Regions from separate parts of the Spirillospora sp. CA-142024 genome, predicted to be linked through region 1. Evidence: riboswitches for the same ligand, from Rfam matches in the RefSeq annotation. Region 1 holds a riboswitch; each other region holds the start of a gene.
The links. A riboswitch is a leader RNA that binds a small molecule or an ion and turns the genes downstream of it on or off. The one in region 1 is predicted to bind cyclic di-AMP.
Positions count from the first base shown of each region.

Region 2: it holds a riboswitch for cyclic di-AMP, as region 1 does, so the genes downstream of both, ACQPZP_RS07730 (NlpC/P60 family protein) here and ACQPZP_RS15390 (CHAP domain-containing protein) in region 1, are expected to answer to the same signal.
Region 3: it holds a riboswitch for cyclic di-AMP, as region 1 does, so the genes downstream of both, ACQPZP_RS18075 (CHAP domain-containing protein) here and ACQPZP_RS15390 (CHAP domain-containing protein) in region 1, are expected to answer to the same signal.
Region 4: it holds a riboswitch for cyclic di-AMP, as region 1 does, so the genes downstream of both, ACQPZP_RS09225 (NlpC/P60 family protein) here and ACQPZP_RS15390 (CHAP domain-containing protein) in region 1, are expected to answer to the same signal.

Region 1 is NZ_CP192077.1:3,164,816-3,170,153, reverse strand. It holds gene ACQPZP_RS15400 (NYN domain-containing protein) at 1-1,237, shown strand, start outside; gene ACQPZP_RS15395 (NlpC/P60 family protein) at 1,436-2,467, shown strand; cyclic di-AMP (ydaO/yuaA leader) riboswitch at 2,952-3,155, shown strand; cyclic di-AMP (ydaO/yuaA leader) riboswitch at 3,277-3,446, shown strand; gene ACQPZP_RS15390 (CHAP domain-containing protein) at 3,456-4,268, shown strand; gene ACQPZP_RS15385 (hypothetical protein) at 4,308-5,338, shown strand, end outside.
Region 2 is NZ_CP192077.1:1,578,323-1,583,660, forward strand. It holds partial or broken gene ACQPZP_RS07725 (DUF4118 domain-containing protein) at 1-761, opposite strand, end outside; gene ACQPZP_RS07730 (NlpC/P60 family protein) at 962-1,627, opposite strand; cyclic di-AMP (ydaO/yuaA leader) riboswitch at 1,633-1,794, opposite strand; gene ACQPZP_RS07735 (M1 family metallopeptidase) at 2,211-3,656, shown strand; gene ACQPZP_RS07740 (MarR family winged helix-turn-helix transcriptional regulator) at 3,688-4,182, shown strand; gene ACQPZP_RS07745 (NuoB/complex I 20 kDa subunit family protein) at 4,296-4,856, shown strand; gene ACQPZP_RS07750 (TetR/AcrR family transcriptional regulator) at 4,873-5,338, opposite strand, start outside.
Region 3 is NZ_CP192077.1:3,730,795-3,736,132, reverse strand. It holds gene ACQPZP_RS18080 (bifunctional glycosyltransferase/CDP-glycerol:glycerophosphate glycerophosphotransferase) at 1-800, opposite strand, end outside; gene ACQPZP_RS18075 (CHAP domain-containing protein) at 993-1,751, opposite strand; cyclic di-AMP (ydaO/yuaA leader) riboswitch at 1,763-1,918, opposite strand; gene ACQPZP_RS18070 (PP2C family protein-serine/threonine phosphatase) at 2,413-4,296, opposite strand; gene ACQPZP_RS18065 (hypothetical protein) at 4,478-5,212, opposite strand.
Region 4 is NZ_CP192077.1:1,898,948-1,904,285, reverse strand. It holds gene typA (translational GTPase TypA) at 1-1,758, opposite strand, end outside; cyclic di-AMP (ydaO/yuaA leader) riboswitch at 1,950-2,084, shown strand; gene ACQPZP_RS09225 (NlpC/P60 family protein) at 2,092-3,105, shown strand; gene ACQPZP_RS09220 ((deoxy)nucleoside triphosphate pyrophosphohydrolase) at 3,163-3,555, opposite strand; gene ACQPZP_RS09215 (Mut7-C RNAse domain-containing protein) at 3,561-4,349, opposite strand; gene ACQPZP_RS09210 (amidohydrolase family protein) at 4,388-5,338, opposite strand, start outside.

The DNA of each region.
Region 1 (5,338 bases):
GTCGCTGCCCCCGGACGAGGTCCCCGTGCCGCTGCGCCGGTTCGCGCGGTTCGAGCGCCGCAAGCGCGCCAAGCTCGCGGGCCAGCACATCGCGGCGGTGCTGGAGAAGGACGCGGGGTTCCGCCGGCGGGTCGCCGAGCCGCTCCGCGCGGCGCAGGCCGACCTGGTGGAGGCGGTCGAGGGCGGGGACGTGCCGCCGGCCGCCGACCCGGTCCGCGTCGCGGTGCTGGCCTACCTGCTGCGCCCCGCGGGCTGGACGGAGCTCGTCGAGGCCGCCCGCGAGGAGCTGGAACGCTCCGCGACCGCGTCCGAGGAGGAGGCGGCCGAGCGCCGCGTCGCCGCGCTGAAGGAGGAGCTGGCCGCCACCCGCTCCGCCCGCGGCGCCGAGCTGGACAAGCTGCGGGGCGAGCTGCGCGAGACCAAGGCGGAGGTGGCGGAGCTGCGCCGTAAGCTGCACGAGGCGCGCACCCGTTACCGGGCGGCGGAGGAGCGCGCCGGCGCGGTCGCGGCGGAGGCCGAGCGGGAGCTCGCCGCCGCGCGCGAGTCGACCGCCGCGTCCGAGAAGGAGCTGCGCAGGCTGCGGGCCCGCGCCGTGCAGGCGGAGGCCGCCGCGGAGGCCGCCAAGCGGGCCGCGCGCGAGGGGCGCAACGTCGACGACGTCCGGCTGCGGATGCTGCTCGACGCGCTCATGGACGCGGCGCAGGGCGTCCGCCGCGAGCTTGCCCTGCCCTCCACGATCGGCCGCCCCGCGGACGCGGTCGGCGGGGCGGAGCCGGACCGGCCGGCGCATCGCGCGCTCCCCGGCCGGGCGTTGTCCGACAGCGATCCGCAGCTGCTCGACCGGCTGCTCACGCTGCCGCAGGTGCATCTGGTGGTGGACGGCTACAACGTGACGAAGACCGGGTACGGCGAGCTGCCGTTGTCGGATCAGCGCAACCGGCTGCTGTCCGGGCTCGGCGGCCTGGCCGCGCAGACGCGCGCCGAGGTGACGTGCGTGTTCGACGGCGCGGAGCTGGACGCGCCGGTGGCCATCGCCGCGCCGCGCGGCGTCCGGGTGCTGTTCAGCCGGCCCGGGCAGACCGCGGACGAGCTGATCGGCGAGCTGGTGCGGGCGGAGCCGCCGGGCCGGTCCGTCGTGGTGGTGTCGTCCGACCGGGAGGTCGCCGACGCGGCGCGGCGCGCCAACGCGCGCCCCTGCCCGTCCTCGCTCCTGCTGCGCCGGCTGGGCCGGTCCTAGAGCCGGCCCTGGGGCCGCCGGTCATAAGACCCCCATAAGGCTGTCATAAGGGAAGCCTCGCATTAAGTGATCATGACGTCACGAAAAGTGGACAATGTCCAAGGATGTCAATCAAAGAGTGACGAATCGGTTGTGGCAGCTGTTGCCCGTCGCTAGTGTCGTCCGCTGACGTCGTGGACGAGAGGGGCGAGACCGACCGTGGCCAATGATCTCATCGGGGAAAGAGCGCAGGAGCGTGACCGGAGGGGCGGCTCGGCGACCCGAGGCGTCTCCCGTCGCCTGGCGGCCGTCGCCTGCCTGACCGTGACGGTCTCCCTGGCCTCCGCCCCGGTGGTGGCGCACGCGGAGCCCAAGCCGACCAGGGCCCAGGCCCAGAAGAAGCTCGACAAGCTCAACGACCTGATGGACCAGAAGGTCGAGCAGTACAACCAGAACATGGAGAAGCTCAAGGTCGCCAAGAAGAAGCTCGACGCGGCGACCAAGGCGAGCAAGCAGGAGCAGGCGACCTTCGAGGAGCAGCGCTCCGCGATCGCCAAGATGGCGGCCGCCGCCTACAAGAACGGCGACTCGACGGACGTGACGGGTTTCGTCGGCAGCAACGACCCGCAGGCGATCCTGGACCAGGCCGCCGTCTTCTCCCACCTGTCTCAGGAGCGCAGCTCCCAGCTCACCCAGTTCCTCGCGACCGCCCAGCGGCTCCGCCGCGAGCAGGCCCAGGCCAAGACCGCCTACAACGAGGTGAAGTCGAAGCAGGGCGACCTGAAGAAGCAGAAGCAGGAGCTCGACAAGCAGGTCGCCAAGCAGAAGGCTCTGGTGGGCCGGCTCGGCGGCGGGACGCCCAGCGGCTCGGGCCCCACCGGCGGCAGCTACAACGGCCCGGCCAGCGGCCCGGCCCGTGTGGCGCTCAACTTCGCCTTCGCCCAGAAGGGCAAGCCGTACGAGTACGGCGCCACCGGCCCGAGCACCTACGACTGCTCCGGCCTGACGATGAAGGCGTGGGCCGCCGCGGGCGTCAACATCACCCGCACCACCAACTCCCAGTTCGCGGCCACCAAGCGGGTCGACAAGGCGGACCTTCAGCCCGGCGACCTGGTGTTCTTCAGCGGCCTCGGCCACGTCGGCATGTACATCGGCAACGGGCAGATGATCCACGCCCCGCACACCGGCGACGTCGTGAAGATCTCGTCCGTCGACGGCCACGGCAGCTACTACGGCGCCGGGCGTCCCTGACGCTCACCGCGGCCCCGCGCGGGGCTTCCATCGACAACGGACCGGGCTTGACCTGGTCCGTTGTTGATTTTGGGGGGGTTTGCCTTCTGTTGGGGCTTTGGTACCTTGTCACCACTCACGGCGCTCTCCATGCGCCATGGTCCCGCGGCGCCCACCAGGCGCTTCGGTCACACGCGGCGCATCCAGCGGCCGCGTGACGGCGGCGCGAGCCACGCGCCGCTCCCCCCGAGGACGGTGCGATCCACGTGCCGTCCCGCGGCACCGGAGAGTGCCGCACGGGTCTGCACGCAGACCCATGGCCGGCCCGGCCCACCGTGCGCACGCCCGCAGCGTGCATGGCGCTGAGAGCGCTGCCACGGCGGCGATCACGGGTCAGGCCCCGGACGGGCCCCGGGACTGGGAGCCGTCCGCACACAACACAGGCGCCGCTCTTTCGCACGCGGGAGACAGGTCCCGCGCCGGGCCCCATCTCGCCCCCAGGATCGCAGCGGCAGCGCCGAGTCCGCCTCAGCGCGGAACCGGGGACCCACATCGGCCGGAGTCCGGGGAACCTCCCTGGACGGGTGGTTCCGGCACCCGGGGTGAATCGGTGCGTCTCTCCCGGCCCCGTTCCGGTGAGAGCCCGCCGTAGGGCCACTTCCACGCCCGAACCCGTCAGCTAACCCGGTAGGCGTCTGGAAGAAGCGAAGGAGTGAATTCCGCAGCGTTACCTGGGCGTGGCCGCCCATCGTGCGGCCACGCCCCACCACCCCCTGCGCTCCGCGGGCGCCCCCGCCCGCCGAGCCCCCCATCCGAACCGGCGTGCCCCGTGCACGTCACCGCCGAGTCCGCGGACCGTCCTGCGCGCATGCGCGGCGGGCGCGGAGCCGGGGACCCACTGTGTCCTTTTTCGGGGTGAATCGGCCTGTCCGCGGGCCGTAGGGCGCCTTCCATGCCCGAACCCGTCAGCTAACCCGGTAGGCGGCATGGAAGCCGAGGAGAACCCCCCGTGCCACGCACGCACCGCAAGAAGCTCCCGGGCAAGCACCGGAAGCCGCACTCCCTGTCCATCACGTGGCGGACGACCGGCGGCGTCATCGTCGGCGCCGCCGTGCTCGGCACCGCCGCCGCGACCGCGCAGGCGTCGGTCCTGCCGTTCGGTTCCGGCCCCGCGGCGTCCGCGGCGGCCGACCTGACCGCCGGGAAGAAGACGCACGGCGGCTCGTCCAAGAGCTCGTCCGAGAGCACGTCCAAGGACGGGCCCAGGACGTCCCGCGGCAAGGACGCGCCGAGAGGCCGGCCGAAGAAGCCGTCCGGGAGGTCGTCGAAGTCGCGCCCCACCGCCGCGCAGGCCATCGAGCTCGCCCGGTCCCAGGTGGGCGTCGGAGAGGACGGCGGCGGCGAGACCAAGTTCCAGAAGTGGTACATGGGCACCTCCCGGGCGCGGCAGACGCTCGCGCGCGACGGCGGCTCCCTCAGCGGCTACAGCGACGCGAACTGGTGCGACATGTTCGTCTCCTGGGTCGGCGACCAGATCGGCTTCAGCGACCAGATCGGCAGCGACGCCTGGACGATCGCGCACGCGCGCTGGTTCCAGGACAACGGCCGCTGGGGGACCGAGCCGAAGCCCGGCGCGATCGTCTTCTATGCCTGGGACGGCGGCAAGTCCGTCGACGACATCCGGCACGTCGGCATGGTGATCAAGAAGGTGGACGACGGCACCGTCGAGACCGTCGAGGGCAACACCGGCAACGCCGTCAAGATCAAGGAACGCCCGACCGGAGACGTCGTCGGCTACGGCTACCCCGACTACAAGCCGTGATGCCGCCGCCTCCCCCGCCGGCTGCATAGGATCGCGCCCATGAAGGACGGTCCCGGGCAGGACGGCTCTGTGCAGGACGCCCCCGTTCCGGACGACGCCGTGCCGGACGACGCGGCGCTGGAAAACGCCGTGCCGGACGGTGGGCAGGACGGCCCCGTGACGCGGCGCAGGGTGCTCGCCCTGGGCGCGGGCGGGGCCGCCGTGCTGCTCGCCGGAGGCGCCGCCCTGCTCGGCTCGCGGTCCGCCGGGAGCGGGACCGCGTCTGCGGGCGCGTCCGGCGCCCGCACCTCCCGGGCCGCGGGGACGATCAGCCCGGAGGGGGCCGCCACCGTCCTCGCCAACCGGGCCCGCGCCGTCCGGAACGGCGACCGCATGGCGTTCCTCGCCACGGTGGGCGACGCCCCTCCCGCCTTCCAGGACGCCCAGTCCCGCATGTACGACAACCTCCGGAAGCTTCCGCTGGAGGGCTGGCAGGAACGGCTTCTCGCCACCCAGGCCATGGACGGGAAGAGCGCCGTCGTCCGCGTCGAGATGCGCTACCGGCTGCATGGCTTCGACAAGGGCTATGTGGGCCGCACCCGTTACCTCACGCTGACCCCGCGCGCCGGGACCTGGACGATCGCCGGCGACGGGACCTCCCACGGGCTCACCGACGACGCCGACATCTGGGACGCCGGCCCCCTGACCGTAGTCAGGGGGCGCGCCGGCCTCGTCATCGGCGACGCCGCCGGACTCGACGGCATCGCCGCGCGGCTGGACGCCGCCGTCCCGGTCGTCACGGGCGTCGTCGGGAAGGGTTGGGCGCAGCGGGTCGTCGCGCTCGTCCCCGCCGACGCGAGCCTCGCCTCCGCGCTCGCCGGCCCCGGGCAAAGCCTCGGCGAGATCGCCGCGCTCGCCACCGTCGCGCCGCCGGCGCGGTCCGCGGGAGGAGGATCCCCCGCACCCTCCGGGGCGCCTTCGGCCGCGGGCGGCCGCGGCGAGGACCGCGTCATCATCTCCCCCGGCACGTTCGGCCGCCTCAACGAGCTCGGCCGCGACGTCGTCCTGACGCACGAGCTCACCCACGTCGC
Region 2 (5,338 bases), 1.6 Mb from region 1:
ATGCGGGTGGCCCGGCGCAGCAGCGTGGCGCCCTCGGGGCCGCCGGTCAGCGCGACGACGATCCGCTCGCGCGCCTCCCACGTCCCGGCGATGCCGTGGTCGGCGCGGTACCGGTCGAGCTGTTCGTCCACCTTGCCGGCCAGCCACAGCAGCGCCAGCTCCCGCAGCGCCGTCAGGTTGCCGACCCGGAAGTAGTTGGACAGCGCCGCGTCGACCTTCTCCGGCCGGTAGACGTTGCCGTGCGCCATCCGCCGGCGCAGCGCCTCCGGCGCCATGTCGACGAGCTCCACCTGGCCGGCGCGGCGGACCACCTCGTCGGGCACCGTCTCCCGCTGCGCGACCCCGGTGATCTGCTCCACGACGTCGTTGACCGACTCCAGATGCTGGATGTTCAGGGTCGAGATGACGTCGATGCCGGCGTCCAGGATGTCGTCGACGTCCTGCCACCGCTTGGCATGCCCGCCGCCGGGGACGTTCGTGTGCGCCAGCTCGTCCACGAGGACGACCGCCGGGGCGCGGGCGATCACCGCGGCCGTGTCCAGCTCGGTGAACTCCGTCTCCCGGTAGGTCAGCCTCCGGCGCGGGACGACCTCCAGCCCGTCCAGCAGCGCCTCGGTACGCGGCCGGTCATGCGTCTCGACATATCCCACGACCACGTCGGTGCCCCGCTCGCACCGCCGCCGCGCCTCCGAGAGCATCGCGTACGTCTTCCCGACACCGGGGGCGGCCCCCAGGTAGACGCGGAGCTGCCCCCTGGCCATGCTCCCCATCCTTCCAGCCCGAGCCTCGCCCATTCGGCGACGGCTCATCGAGACAACCCCGGCCCGGCGGCCGCCGATCCCGTCTTGACGGACTCCATACGCCCGCGCCCTCACCTTTCACGCCTTTCATGTGCGCGGCGAGGACGGCATGGGAGAACGCCCGGCCGGGAGGTCTCGGCCGGGCGTGTCTCACCGTCTCCTCAGAGGTTCGTCGGCCGGTACGCCTTGTACTCGCTGTCGGACAGGCCGTAGTCGCGCGTGCGGTGGTCGGTGCCGTAGTGGCCACGCTGCTCGTACGCCCAGTAGGACGTGTGCTTGCTGTCGGTCCACTTCTCGAAGATGACCACGTGCCGGGTGGTGTTGGTCCCGAGCGCGTCCATCACGAGGTCGCCCTTCTTGAGCTCGGACATCTTGATGCGCTCGGTGTACCTCGATGCCGCCAGCCCGACGGTGTTGAGGCCGGGCTTGGAAAGGCCCAGCGCCATTGACACGAAGCCCGAGCAGTCGGTGCGGTATCCGTTGTGAGTGCTCGTCTGGCTGTAAGGGACCCTCTGGTCGGTGTGCGGGTGCCAGGTCTTGGCCCGGGCTATCACTTTGGAGCGGCTGCTCCCCGAATCATCCGAGGCCTTCGCGTCGGCGCGGCTGTCGCTCGATGCGTGCGCCGCCTTCTTGGAGTGCGTCCGCTTCACGGGAAGCGTCGCCACGGCGGCGGTCACCTTGTCGCCGCCGTCCGAACCGGACGACAGGATCGACGCGTGCGCCGCCGTCGTCGCCGCCACGCCCACGAAGGCGAGGCCCACGAGGGCGCCGGTGGCGCCGGGGTTCAGACGCAGAGGTCTGCGGCTCTTGCTGTGCTTGCCTTTCAAGGGGGACTCCTTCTTCCAAGCCGCCTACCGGGTTAGCTGACGGGTTCGGACGTGGAAGTCGCCCTACGGCCTGGGAGCAGGCCGATTCACCCCGGTGCGGGACTGCCTGGAGTCCGGCACGCTGGGTCCCCGGCTCCGCGCGATGGCGGACTCGGCGTTCGCCGCTGCGATCCGTGGGCGCTGGGCCCGTCCACGGGACCGGTGTCCCGTGCGCGAAAGAGCGGCGCTGATGGGTATGGGTGCGCGGCCGCGTCGGGGCCGCGTTATGGGAACACCTGCGGGCGTGCGCTCAGACCTGCACGCGTGGCGTGCGCATGGACGGCCGGCGGTGCCGGATGAGGCGTTCGTGCCCCGTGGGACACATAACACGGAAGTGCCTGGCGAGCACCTTGATGGGACGACAAGCTACATGGACCACCAAAGGAAGGCAAACTCCCCCAAAATCACGAACCGCCCAGCTCAGCGCGTTGGTGTCCGGCCGGGCGCCGACCGAAGCATGATCGACATTTCCCGCCCGGCGCGGTAATGATCTTGTATAGATCGCCCCAAGGTGATCGTCCGACATCGACGGAGAGGGCATCCGATGGCGATTCCCAGGTCCGCGCACCGGCTTCCGCTGGCGGTGGCCGCGGCAGGCGCGACGACGCTCGGGCTGTTCGCGCCCGCGGCGGCGGCCGACGTCCGGTACGAGCCCGGTTCACCCGGCCTCGGCGACTCCTACTTCCCCGACCTCGGCAACGGCGGGTACGACGTCGAGCGGTACCACCTGAAGACCGCGTACGACCCCGGCACCGACCGGCTCACCGGCACGACGACGATCACGGCCACCGCCACCCAGAACCTGTCCCGGTTCAACCTCGACTTCTACAAGATGATCGTCCGGTCGGTGCGCGTGAACGGCCACAAGGCTTCGTTCGAGCGCACGGGCGAGCGTGAACTGGAGATCACGCCGCGGAGAGGGCTGCGGAAGCTGAGGTCGTTCAGCGTGACCGTCCGGTACGACGGTGTGCCCCGGCCGCTGAGCGGCCCGGTCGTCTTCGACCTGCCGTACGGGTTCCTGGCCACCAAGGACGGCGCCACGGTCATGGGCGAACCCGACGGGGCGTCCACCTGGTTCCCGGCCAACGACCATCCGACCGACAAGGCGCTGTTCACGGTCGAGACGACCGTGCCGCACGGCCTCAAGGCGATCTCCAACGGCCGCCTCCTCCGGCAGCGGACCGCCGGCGGCAAGGACACCTTCCTGTGGCGAGAGGACCGCCCGATGGCGACGTACCTGGTGACCAACTCGATCGGGCGGTTCAACGTCTCCACGACCACGACAGGCACGGGCGTCCCGCAGCTCGACGCGGTCGACCCGGAGGTGGCGTCGGACCCCAACTCGCTCGACACTCCGCGCCACACCACGCGGGTGACCGACGAACTGCCCGGCTACTTCGGCGCCTACCCGTTCACGAGCACCGGGTCCATCGTCGAGAACGACTCCGGCCCGCCGCTGAACCTCGAGAACGCGCTGGAGACCCAGACACGGCCGACCTACCAGAGCCCGCCTGTCGAGAAGGGCGTGGCCCACGAGATCAGCCACCAGTGGTTCGGCGACAGCGTCTCCGTGCGCCGCTGGAAGGACGTCTGGCTGAACGAGGGCTTCGCGAAGTGGGTCGAGTGGTACTGGGCCGAGCGGCACGGCGGCCAGTCCGCGCAGCTCGCCTTCCAGCAGTCCTACGACGACCCGCCGCCCATCCAGCCGGACCGGCCCCCGTTCTGGGACGTCGTGATCGCCGACCCCACCCGCGACCAGATGTTCCACCGCGCGATGTACTTCCGCGGCGCGATGACGCTCCAGGCGCTCCGCCACAAGATCGGTGACGAGCGGTTCCTGCGGCTGGTCCGCACCTGGGTGGCGACCAAGAAGTACGGCAACGCCTCCACCGAGGACTTCGAGGCACTGGCCGAGCAGGTCTCCGGGCAGGACCTCGGCGCGTTCTTCAGGGTCTGGCTCCACACACCGGACAAACCCACCGCCTGGTGAACGCCGGGGTGACCCGGCTTAGAGTCGGGGCATGGACGCGTCCCAGGAGCCCCGCTGGCTGACCGACGAGGAGATGCAGGCCTGGCTGGGACTGGTCAGCGTGGTGATCAGGCTGCCGGCCGCCCTCGACCGGCAGTTGCAGCGAGACGCCGGCATCAGCCACTTCGAGTACCAGGTGCTGTCCGCCCTGTCGATGAGCCGGGAGCGCACGATCCGGATGGGCGACCTCGCCGACCTCGCCGACGGGTCGCTGTCCCGGCTGTCCCACGTGGTCTCGCGGCTGGAGAAACGCGGCTGGGTGCGCCGTACTCCCGATCCGGCCGACGGCCGCTACACCCTGGCCGTCCTCACCGACGACGGCTGGGACAAGGTCGCGGCCACCGCTCCCGGCCACGTCGAGACCGTCCGCGGCCTCGTCATGGACCCCCTCACCAGGGCCCAGATCCGGCAGCTGACCGAGATCGGCCGGCGCATCAGCCATGCCATCGACCCCGACGGCTCCTGCCCCACCCAGCGTTTCAGCTGATCCGGCCGGGCCGCGCCGGACTTGCCCGCCTTGTACCATGTGGTACAAGATCGGTTCATGGTGTTCGTTCCGGGTGCCCCGCGTGCCCGGGCGATTGCGGCTTGGAGTGATGCATGGGCTTGGAGGAGAGCCTGCCCAGCGGCTACCTGCTGACCACGGTCGAGCAGGTCGCGGGGTGGGCGCGCAGCAGTTCGGTGTGGCCGGCGACGTTCGGCCTGGCGTGCTGCGCGATGGAACTCATGGCCACCGGCGATCCCCGCCATGACATGTCGAGATGGGGGATGGAGCGCGCCTCCAGCACCCCCCGGCAGGCCGACCTGATGATCGTGGCGGGCCGGGTGAGCCAGAAGATGGCGCCGGTGCTGCGGCAGATCTACGACCAGATGACCGAGCCGAAGTGGGTCATCGCGATGGGCGTGTGCGCCTCGTCCGGCGGCATGTTCAACAACTACGCGATCGTGCAGGGCGTGGACCACATCGTCCCGGTGGACATCTACCTGCCCGGCTGCCCGCCGCGCCCGGAGATGCTGCTGGACGCGATCCTGAAGCTGCACGACAAGATCAACAACACCAGGCTCGGACCGCAGCGCGCCAAGCAGATCGCCGAACTGGAAGAGGCCGAGCGCCGCCGCCTGCCGCTTCTGGGTCTTCCGGAGGCCTCCGCTTCGCCGTGACCGCGCCCCGCCCAACTCACCCGCGTGCCGGCCTTACCGGTCCGGCCGCGAGGTCGATGAAGGTTTCCAATGCCTCGGTCACGCCCTCGGAGTCGCCGGTCGCAAGGAGGTCGAGCAGAAGTCCGCGGATGACCGCCAGTCCGAGCCGGGCGGTCGGTCGCGCGGTCTCGGGCGGCATGCCGGCCCGGATGTTGAGTTCGGTCAGCTGGGAGAGCCAGGACTGTACGAACTTGTCCGCGACGTCGGGGGAGTAGGAGCGCCCTTGGAGCGCCTGCGCGTACACCTCGAAGAACAGCCGCTCGTGCGGGAACATCGCCGGATCGGTGAGCCGGCTCCACAGCTCTCGCGCAGTGGCCGGAAGGTCCTGGCTCAGGGCGATTTCGTGGAGGACCGCGCGCTGGCGCTCCTCGACCTCCCGCACGATCTCGGCCTGGAGCCCTTCTTTGGACCCGAAGTAGTACACCAGCATGCGGTGGCTGGTG
Region 3 (5,338 bases), 570 kb from region 1:
ACGAACTTGACGTCCTTGGCCCGCTGCAGGTCGTAGGCGCCGCGCAGGGCGAACATCATGTCGATGCGCCGGTGGATCTCCAGCCGGTCGGCGAAGTTGGCCAGCTCGGCCCGCCGGTTGGAGATCGACGGCGCGGGCGTCCGCTCCTTGACGAGCCAGTTGTAGACGCGGTGCGGGATCAGCGCGGTCCGGTCCGCCGCCAGGTACGCCTCTGCGGTGAACAGCAGGTCCTCGTAGTGGAGCCGCTCAACGAACCGGAGCCCGTGCTCCTCCAGGAAGCCGCGCCGATACGCCTTGTTGGTCGAGAGGGTGTCGTAGAGCAGATCGGGTTTCTCGCTCAGCGAGTCGTAGACGGCGCTGTGCCGGTAAAGCCACGGATACCAGGGGCGCACCCGCCCCTGGGCGCCCCTGGGCAGGTCCAGGAAGATCCGATCGCAGAGCCCGGAGACGAGATCGGCACCGGTGTCCTCGGCGGCGGCGAACAGGTTGAGGCAGGCGTGCCGGTCCAGCAGGTCGTCGCTGTCGAGGAACATCACGTACCGGCCGGCCGAGACCTCGATCCCGGTGTTGCGGGGGCGGCCGCAGCCGCCGGAGTTGACCGGAAGGTGGACGGCCCGGACCCGTCCCGGGTGGGCCGCGGCCAGCCGGTCGGCGATCTCGCCCGTGCCGTCGGTGCTGGCGTCGTCCACGACGATCGTCTCGACGCCGCCCAGCGACTGCGCCAGCGTCGAGGCGATCGCCCGGGGGAGCCTCCGCGCGTCGTTGTAGGCGATCACCACCACACTGACATCCGGGCGCACCTGGGCATCCCCTTTCGCAGACCGCCGCGTGCCAGTGATTCCTTTCCAGGAACGACCGGCTGAGGTCCAAGGGGGATCAAAAGCTGTCAATGCTTGGCATTACCCGCCTTCACGGAAGCACTGGGCACATCCCCCTGGAACGCCTGAAGGCGCCCGGCCGGGGGGCCGGGCGCCTTCGGGGGCGTGCATGGGTCAGCGCGCGTAGTCGGGGTAGCCGTACCCCACGACCTGGGACTTCTCGCGCACCTTATTGTGGACGGCGTTGCCGGTGTTGCCCTCGACGGTGCGGATGGTGCCGTCGCCGTTGTCCTTCACGACGATGCCGACGTGGTCGATGTCACCGATGCTGCCGTCGGAGCCGTCCTGCCAGTCGTAGAACACGACCGCGCCGGGCTTGGCGGTGTGCCCCCAGCGGCCGTGGTCCTTGAACCAGGTGGCGTGCTGGACGGTGTAGGCGTCCCAGCCCATGTTCTTGACGCCGGTCTGCGCGCCGAGCCACGACACGAACATGTTGCACCACTGGGCGCCGTTGTAGTCGCGGACGGGGAAGCCGCCGTCGCGCTTCGCGGTGGCCTTGGCGTGCGGGGTCGAGATGTACCACTTGTGGTACTTCGTGTCGCCGCTCTTGTTCTCGCGGACGCCGACCTGCTTCTCCGCCAGCTTGATCACTTCGGCGGGCTTGACCGCGTGCGGGGGCACCTTCCAGCCCTCACGGCGAGCCTCGGTCGCCGCGGAGACGGTCTTGGTCTTCGCGGACTGGTGCGAGACACCGCTCTTCTGGACGACCGCGGCCGCCTGGGCGGGGGTCTCCGCGGCGGCCGAGCCGCCGGTGAGGGGGTTGAACATTGCGAGCCCGACCGCCCCGGCCAGGACCGCGCCGGCGGCGACGCCGACGGCCTTGTCCTCGTGCGAGAAGCGGTTGAGCGAAAGTCGATTGAAACGACCGGTCATGCAGGGAATCTCCTTGTCTTCCATGACGCCTACCGGGTTAGCTGACGGATTCGGGCATGGAAGCAGCCCTACGGCGCGGCTCTCGGGCGCGCCGATTCACCCCTGGAACCTGGGTCCCCGGCTCCGTCCGGTCGTGTCGACCGGGACGGACTCGGCCTCGCACCGCGGGGGCGGTGCTCATGTTCGGATGTATCTCAGTGACTGATCTTGATGAGGGTGCGCGCATCGTCTGGCGCGCATCGCGTGCGGATTCCGCTCCGCGATCCTCGGCCGCCCTTGGAACGACCGGCGGCAACGCATGGGACGCGCTGCGCGGCAACGCGTGGAACGCGCTGCGTGATTCGGATAGAAGGTACCAACCTTCTCAAGAAAAGCAAACCAGGCATAAAACAGTGTTGTGCCTGCTCAAAGCCCTTCCAAGGAACCACCAACACCGGACGGGCACCGCATCTTCCCGATCTTTCTCGAAGTGCGCCTCAGCCCTTTGCCGGCGGGCCTTACCGGCCTTCCGGGAAAAGGTAAAGAACGTAAAGTCGGCGCCAGACGGGCGTGCGCGGGGCGGTGCCCGCCGGGCACCCGCGCCCCACGGAGTGAGTCCTAAGTCACACGGTGCGATCTTCGCAGGTCAAGGATGCCCTTCGTCACCGAGGGCGCCCGGCCGTCACTCCACGTAGAGAGCGAAGAGGGTGGTGTCGTCCGCCGCCCGGTCGTGCTCCATCCGCGCCAGCACCTCGTCCAGCACCAGCTCGGGGCGCGGCGCGCAGTCCCGCAGGATCCCGGTGAGGCGGACGATCCGCTCGTCCAGGTCAGCGTCCCTGCGCTCCACCAGGCCGTCGGTGTACAGGAAGAGCATGTCGCCCGGGTGCAGGGTCGTGGTGATCGTCGTGTACTCCCAGCCCGGCATGGCGCCGAGCATGGGGTCGCGGACGACCTCCAGCAGCGTCGCCCGCCCGTCCCGGACCAGGATCGGCGGCGGATGACCCGCGCACGTCCACTCCAGGACGTGCCGCGACGGGTCGTAGTGGGCGACCACGGCGGTCCCGGTGGCGGGCGGGTCCATGTTGCCGACCAGCTCGTTCAGCCAGCCCACCAGCCGCCCCGCCGGCTCCCCTGTGCAGGCGAGGCCGAGCAGGCCGTTGCGGGTCCGCGCCATCGCGGCCGCCGCGGGCAGCCCGTGCCCGGCCGCGTCCCCGATGGCGAACATCGCCCGGCCGTCCCGCAGCGTTCGGGTGGCGAACCAGTCGCCGCCGATGCGGGCCGTGCTCTCCGCCGCCAGGCTGCGCAGCGCGGTGACCAGGCCCGGCAGCCGCTCAACCTCGTCCTCGTCCGGCAGGATCGCGCGCCGCAGGGTGACCGCCACGCGCCGCTCCTGCGCCGTCCGCGCCTGCTGCCGCAGCATCTGCCGCCGGGTCTCGGCCAGCGCCCGCTCCACCCCGCGCCGCCGGGTGATGTCCTGCGAGACGATGTTGATCGAGATCGGCAGCCCGGACTCGCCGAGCACCGGCTCGGCGAAGACCCACAGATGCCGCGGCGTCCCGTCCTTGCCGATCACGCGGTGCTCGGCCTCCACCGGTTCGCGGCGCGAGAACATCGTCTGGACGGCTTCCTCGACCAGCGGAAGGTCGTCGTCCGCCACCACCTTCGGCAGATCGTGCGGCATCGGCGGCACCTCGTCCGGGGCCAGGCCGTAGTTGGCCAGCATCTGCGGCGTCCAGTCGGCCTCCCCGGTGGCGAGGTCCCACTCGCCGAACCCGATCAGTGCGAGCCGCTCGACCCGCTCCAGCCGCCTGGTGACCCGGTCCTCGGCGAAGTGGTACCGCCAGCTCACGCAGACGCCGGTCGGCACCGGGACGCAGCGCACGCTCATCCGGGACGAGCGGGACAGGCCTCGCTGGGCGGTCGAGTACAGGAACGAGGAACGTTCCAAATGCGTCCCGGACTCCAGCACCTCGACGTACTCGTCGAACAGGCCGCTGAGCGCCGCCCCCGGATCCGTCCGCAGCAGCCGCAGCCCGGTGAGCTCCTCCCGGCCGCGCCCGAACATGTCCTTGGCGACGCCGTTGAGGTCGGCGTAGAGGAAGTCCGCCACATTGCCGTCCGGCCCTCGGACCGGCACCAGGTGCGCAGCGGAGTCGAGCGTCCCGTCCAGGACCGCCTTCGCGACCGAATCGGCGGGCAGCCCCTCAAGGAGCTCCGCGTCACCCGCGGTGTCCTCGGCCGTCACCCGGCGCAGAACGTCCTCGGCATCGGACAGGACGGCCTGGGGCTCCTCCGCGCCGTCCTCCGCACGCGGCGCCCGGCGGCCCGCCACCACGGCCCCCATCGGGCCGCCGCCCCCGTCCTTGACCAGCAGGGCAGCCGCCTCGGCCAGCTCAATGTCCATGTCGCGCGCGAGCCAGATCAGGTGCTGCAGGGCCTCCCCGGGCGGGACGCCGAGCCGCCGGGCCAGCATGACCCGCGCCTCGGCCAGCACCGCGCGGTCGTGCGCGGCGCCCCGCAAGTCCTGAAGGTCCGCACCGGGCTGGGCGCCCTCCGCTTCCGACAACCCTGTCCCCCGTTCGGCGTCACTGCCCTGGGAGAAAAAGCTACATACGTCAGCGAAGGACTATTCGCCCATATCCTGGTAAACAGTCCAGAACTTTGCCCGGGTTTTCCCTTCGCGTCCGAACTCGACGGGTTCTAGTGACCGTCCCAGTAGGCAACCCTGCCCCGCCCTGTGACGCCCGTCACGATGCCCGGCAGACCTGCCTCGTCAACGTCGTGATCCGCGCCGCCGCCGCCCCGAACGACGTCCCCGCCGGATGCAGGGTGAGCACCGCCACGATCTTGTCCCCCACGATGCCCGTCGTGTGCAGCACGGGCCGTCCGATCCCCAGATCAGGCCGCCACGCCACACCCCGCGCCCCGCCACCGCGGCACGGCTCCGCCGGAACCTCCCCGAACCCCGACCACCCCTGCTTGACGGCCCACGGCCGCTTCACCGCCCGCGGGATCCCGAACGTCTGGTCGAACCCGTCCGTCCCGCACGGCGTCGACTTCCGCAACTGCTCCAGCACGAACTCCCGCTGCGCCTTCGGCGCCTCGTCCAGCAGATACCGGTACGTCTTCACGACGTCCCGCGCACTGAGCGCCGTATACCCCCAGAACCCCGGCTTCTCCGCAGGCGGCGGCGCCGTCTCCGAAAGCCCCACCTTCCGGACCATCCGCTCGATGATCGCCTTCTGCCCGCCCCGGCGCCAGAACTCCGTGGCCGCCTTGTCGTCACTCGACCGCAGCATCGGCACGAGCAACACCCGATCCGCCGCCGACACCGCATGCCGATCCAGATAGTCCAGCGCGATGAGGATCTTCACCACCGACGCCGACCGGAACGTCTGCCGCGGCCGCCGCTCCACCACCACCCGCCCGGCCTTCCGGTCGAACACCACATACGAGGCCAGCACCCCGGCCGGCACCCGCACGACCGGCCTCTTCGACGGCGTCGCCGACGGGGACCTCGAAACCTCCGGAACCGAGCCCCGCGGCTCAGGACTCCCGCCCACCGACCGAGCCCCTCCGCCATCGCCGCAACCGCACGCCAGCCCCAG
Region 4 (5,338 bases), 1.3 Mb from region 1:
GCACTCGTCCTCGCGGCAGAACTCCAGCGCCTCCTCAAGCGACAGGTTCCGGGGCGGGGTGAGCCGCTCCAGCTCGTCACCGGTGGAGGAGCGCATGTTCGTGAGCTTCTTCTCCTTGGTGATGTTGACGTCCATGTCGTCGGAACGGGAGTTCTCCCCGACGATCATGCCCTCGTACACCTCGGTGGTCGGGCCGACGAAGAACGTCCCGCGCTCCTGCAGGTTCGTGATCGCGTACGCGGTGGCGGCGCCGGAGCGGTCGGCGACCAGCGACCCGGACGGGCGGGTGCGCAGCTCGCCGAACCAGGGCTCGTAGTCCTCGAAGACGTGGTGCGCCATGCCGGTGCCGCGCGTCTCGGTCATGAACTCGGTGCGGAACCCGATCAGGCCGCGGGCCGGGACGAGGAACTCCATCCGGATCCAGCCGGTGCCGTGGTTCGTCATGTGCTCCATGCGGCCCTTGCGGACCGCCATCAGCTGCGTGACGGCGCCGAGGTGCTCCTCGGGGATGTCGACGGTGAGCCGCTCGACCGGCTCGTGCCGCTTGCCGTCGATGTCCTTGGCGACGACCTGCGGCTTGCCGACGGTCAGCTCGTAGCCCTCGCGGCGCATGTTCTCGACCAGGATCGCCAGGGCCAGCTCGCCGCGGCCCTGCACCTCCCAGGCGTCGGGACGCTCGGTCGGGAGCACCCGGATCGACACGTTGCCGACCAGCTCGCGGTCGAGCCGGTCCTTGACCATGCGGGCGGTGACCTTGGTGCCCTTCTCGCGGCCGGCCATCGGCCCGGTGTTGGTGCCGATCGTCATCGAGATCGCCGGCTCGTCCACCGTGATCAGCGGCAGCGGGCGCGGGTCCTCGGCGTCGGCGATGGTGTCACCGATCATGATGTCGGGGATGCCGGCGATCGCGATGATGTCGCCCGGCCCGGCCTCGTCGGCCGGCTTGCGGGCGAGCGCCTCGGTCATCAGCAGCTCGGTGATCCTCACCCGCTCGACGCTGCCGTCGTGCCGGCACCAGGCGACCTGCTGGCCCTTCTTGATCGTGCCGGCGTGCACCCGGCACAGCGCGATGCGGCCGAGGTAGCTGGAGGCGTCGAGGTTCGTCACGTGCGCCTGGAGGGGCGCGTCCGGGTCGTAGGACGGCGCCGGGATCGTCTCGGTGATGACCTTGAACAGCGGCTCCAGGTCATCACTGTCCGGCATGGCCCCGTCGGCGGGCTTGCCGAGCGAGGCCCGCCCGGCACGGCCGGACGCGTACACGATCGGGAAGTCGATCTGGTCCTCGTCGGCGTCGAGGTCCATGAACAGCTCGTACGTCTCGTCCACGACCTCGTCGATGCGGGCGTCGGGACGGTCGGTCTTGTTCACGACCAGGATCACCGGCAGCCGCGCGCCGAGCGCCTTGCGGAGCACGAACCGGGTCTGCGGGAGCGGGCCCTCGCTCGCGTCCACCAGCAGGACGACGCCGTCCACCATGGACAGCCCGCGCTCGACCTCGCCGCCGAAGTCGGCGTGGCCGGGGGTGTCGATGATGTTGATCGTCAGCCCGTTGTGCTTGACGGCGGTGTTCTTCGCGAGAATGGTGATCCCCTTCTCGCGTTCAAGATCGTTGGAGTCGAGCACCCGGTCGTCGACGTCCTGGTTCTCGCGGAAGGCCCCGGACTGCCAGAGCATGGCGTCGACCAGCGTCGTCTTGCCGTGGTCGACGTGGGCGACGATCGCGACGTTCCGGAGGTCGTCGCGCGTGGAGATGGGCATGCGGGTTCGCCTTGCGTGAGAGTTCGGGAGTCGCCGCAGACGCGCGGCACCGATCCATTCTACTCGGCGGTGCGTACCACCCTTTACGCGTCGTTCGCACCAGCTCTCACAGGAGCCCCGATTGGCCAACTTTGCTCATCCTTTGTAATCTGCCCGTGATCCGGTCGTCCGGAGCCCCTCCCCCCGGGGCTGCGGCCGGAACGCCGAATCTCCCGATCGCGGGAGAACCGGGGACCCAAACCCCTGGGGTGAATCGACGCACGTCGTAGGGCGACTCCTGGCCCGAACCCGTCAGCTAACCCGGTAGGCGTACGAGGAGAGGAGAACACCGGCTTGGCTCCGGATCTTCGCCGGCGGCGCCGCCTTGCGCCCGCCGCCATCGTCACCATGCTCCTGGCCGGCCTCGGCGCCGCCCCGCCCGTCACCGCACACGCCGCGCAGCCGTTCCGGCTCGCCGCCGCGTCGTCGCCCAGCCCGACCCCGACGACGGAGAAGGGCCTGCGCAAGACCCTGGACGCGCTGAACGAGGAAGCCGAGATCCTCACCGAGAAGTTCAACAAGGCGCGCGTCGACTTCGGCAAGGCCAAGAAGGCGCAGCAGGCCGCCACCGCGGAGGCGCAGCGCCTGCGCACCCTGGCCGAGCCGGCCCGCGAGCAGCTCGGCCGGATGGCCGCGGCGAACTACATGGCCGGCGGTCCGGACGTGCTCTTCGGTTCCGGCGGATCGGCGGACGGGCTGTCCGACCGCGCCTACCTCGCGCAGAACCAGGCGGCCGCCGTCCTCGCGCTGAAGAAGCAGATCGCGCAGGCCGACGCCGCGCAGCGCACCGCGGAGGCCAAGACCGCCCAGCTCAAGAAGGCGTGGGACGACGCCAAGCAGGCCCGCGGGGCCGCCAAGGCCAAGGTCGCCGAGGTGATGAAGCGGCTCGACAAGCTGACCACCACCCACGTCAGCGACCCGCGCACCGGCCTCACCGCGACCGTGAAGGGCTCCGGGCTGCCCGCGAAGATGGCCCGCAAGGCGCTCACCAAGCTCGGCAGCCCGTACGTGTGGGCCGCCGCCGGGCCGAGCAGCTTCGACTGCTCCGGTCTCGTCGTCTGGGCCTACGCGCAGGTCGGCAAGTCCGGCCTGCCGCACTACACCGGCGACCTCTTCGCGCTGGGCACGAAGGTCTCGCGCGGCGAGCTGCGCTCCGGCGACCTGGTGTACTTCGGCAGCAACCTGCACCACATGGGCATCTACCTCGGTGACGGCAAGTTCCTGCACGCCCCGCAGACCGGCGATGTGGTGAAGATCTCCAATCTTTCCGACCGCTCCGACTTCGCCGGCGCCAACCGCATCACCTGACGCCACCGCCCCGAGACGTACAGGGGCCTCCCGCGGCGCGGCGGGAGGCCCTTGTATTCATCCTCCTAAGAGGCCCTCGCGGACGAGGGCGCCGATGACGGGACGGTCGCCCGGAAGCCAGTCGACGTCGTAGGCCTCGTGCGGGGCCAGCCAGCGCAGGGCCAGGTGTTCCAGGGCCTGCGGCTCGCCTTCGACGATCTCGGCGGTCCAGACGCGCAGGAGGGCGCGGTCGCTCAGCCGCCAGTCGCCGCCGACGCGGCGGCCCAGGCGCACCTTGACGGCGAGTTCCTCGTGGCACTCGCGGACCAGGGCGTCCTCGTCCGACTCGCCCGGATCGACCTTTCCACCGGGCAGCTCCCAGCCGCCCGCCATGTGCGGCGGCTCGGCCCGCTGCGCGCCCAGCAGCCGCCCGGCCGAGATGATCGCCGCGCCCACGACCACGAGATCGATCGCGATCAGCTCCCCTCCGTCACGGCGGCCCTTGTCCGATCGTTACCCCGAATGGCGTCGACCAGCCGCGTCGACTCCCGGACGATCTCCTCCAGGTGGTCGCCGTGCGCGCCGCGCCAGTACACCTGCCCGCAGTCGGCGCAGCGGCCGTAGACGTCGTAGCTGCGGCGGGTGCCCGCTTCGAGGTGCCGTTCGATCTCCTCTTTGTCGACCGGCACCAGTTCGCCGTTGCAGGCGGTGCAGCGCGTCCACGGGCTCAGGACGGGGGCGAAACGGTCGAGCAGGTCGCGGAGCTGGTCGTCCGGCCGGGAGCCGCGGACGTACGCGCCGAACCACAGCGCGCGGCGGCGGAGCAGCCCGCGGTCCTGAGTGAGCAGGACGCGGCGTTCCTCGTTGGCCTGGACGACCAGCGCCGGGTCGTCCATGTCGTTGTGGTAGGCGGTGTCCAGGCCGAGCAGGCGCATCCGCCGGGCGAGCGTGCCCAGGTGAACGTCCAGGAGGAAGCGGGGCGCGACCTGCCCCGGCTCCAGCGGCACGGGCTGCGGGCGCGGGACGGCCGCCACGTCCGCCTCCGCGCCGGCGTCCGGCCGGGTGGCGGGCCCGGCCGGCTCACCGTCGACGGTCATCGGCCCCGCCTCGGGCAGCGGCACGCCGAGCGACTCCACGAGGTGCCCCAGCGTCGAGGTCCCGTCGTGGGGCATCCGGGTCACGGCCTCCCGCCGCGCGGCGGGCAGGAACATCAGCAGCTCGTCGGCGACACGGATCGTAATCTCGGGCTCCACGACGCTCAGCATGCCACGCGCCGCCCACGAATCCCGCCGCATTATCCGCCTCAGGCGGCGGCGAGGCGCGCGGCGGAGTCCGCCAGGGAGGTCAGCAGGGACGGGACGTCCTGGTCCTGCAGCACTCCCCCGCGCTTGACCACCCGGCCGCCGACGAGGACGGTGTCGACGTTGCGCGTGTCCGCCGACAGGACCACGGCCGCGATCGGGTCGTGGGCCGCCGCCACGCCGAACGTGTCGGTGCGCAGGACGAGGAGGTCGGCCTGCTTGCCCGGCGCCAGCGACCCGGTGACGTCCGCGAGCCCCGCGACCTCGGCGCCCTCGATCGTGGCCGTCCTCAGCGCGTCGGCCACGGTGAACCCGACGCCGGCGGCATCGGGGCGCCCGCGCTCAAGGAAGTAGGCGGCCCGCATCATGCTGAACATGTCGCCGGGGCAGCTGGCGACCGTGTCGGCGCCGAGGCCGGTCGGGGCGCCCGCGGCACGGGCCCGTCCGGTGGGCGGCGCACCGATGTTCAGGGCGGCCTCGACGCCGGGCGCGACGGACACCGTGCCACCGGCGCCGGCGATCCGCTTGAGCGCCTCGTCGGTGTAGAAGTTGGCGTGCACGTACGTCGTCGGGTGGTCCATCAGCCCGTTGCCGCCGAGGAACGCCAGCCCGCGCGCGGCGCTCTCGGCGCCGTGGCCGCCCATGTGCGCGGTGACCGGGAGCCCGAGGTCGCGGGCCAGCCGCCATTCGGCCAGCGCGCGCTCCTCGCCCGCGATCTCGGGGCCGAGCGCGGCCAGCGCCATGGTGATCGTCCCGTCGGCGTACTCGCGGTGGACGCGGGACGTCTCGGCGGCGAGCGCGTCGAGGTCGCCGTCGCCGCCGTAGCAGTAGCCGAACACGGCCCTGATGCCGGAGGCGCGCAGCGCGGCGACGTTCGCCTCGGTGTGGCCGGGGCTGAGCTGGATGTGCGACCAGTCGACCAGGGTCGTGATGCCCGAGTCGAGGCACTCCAG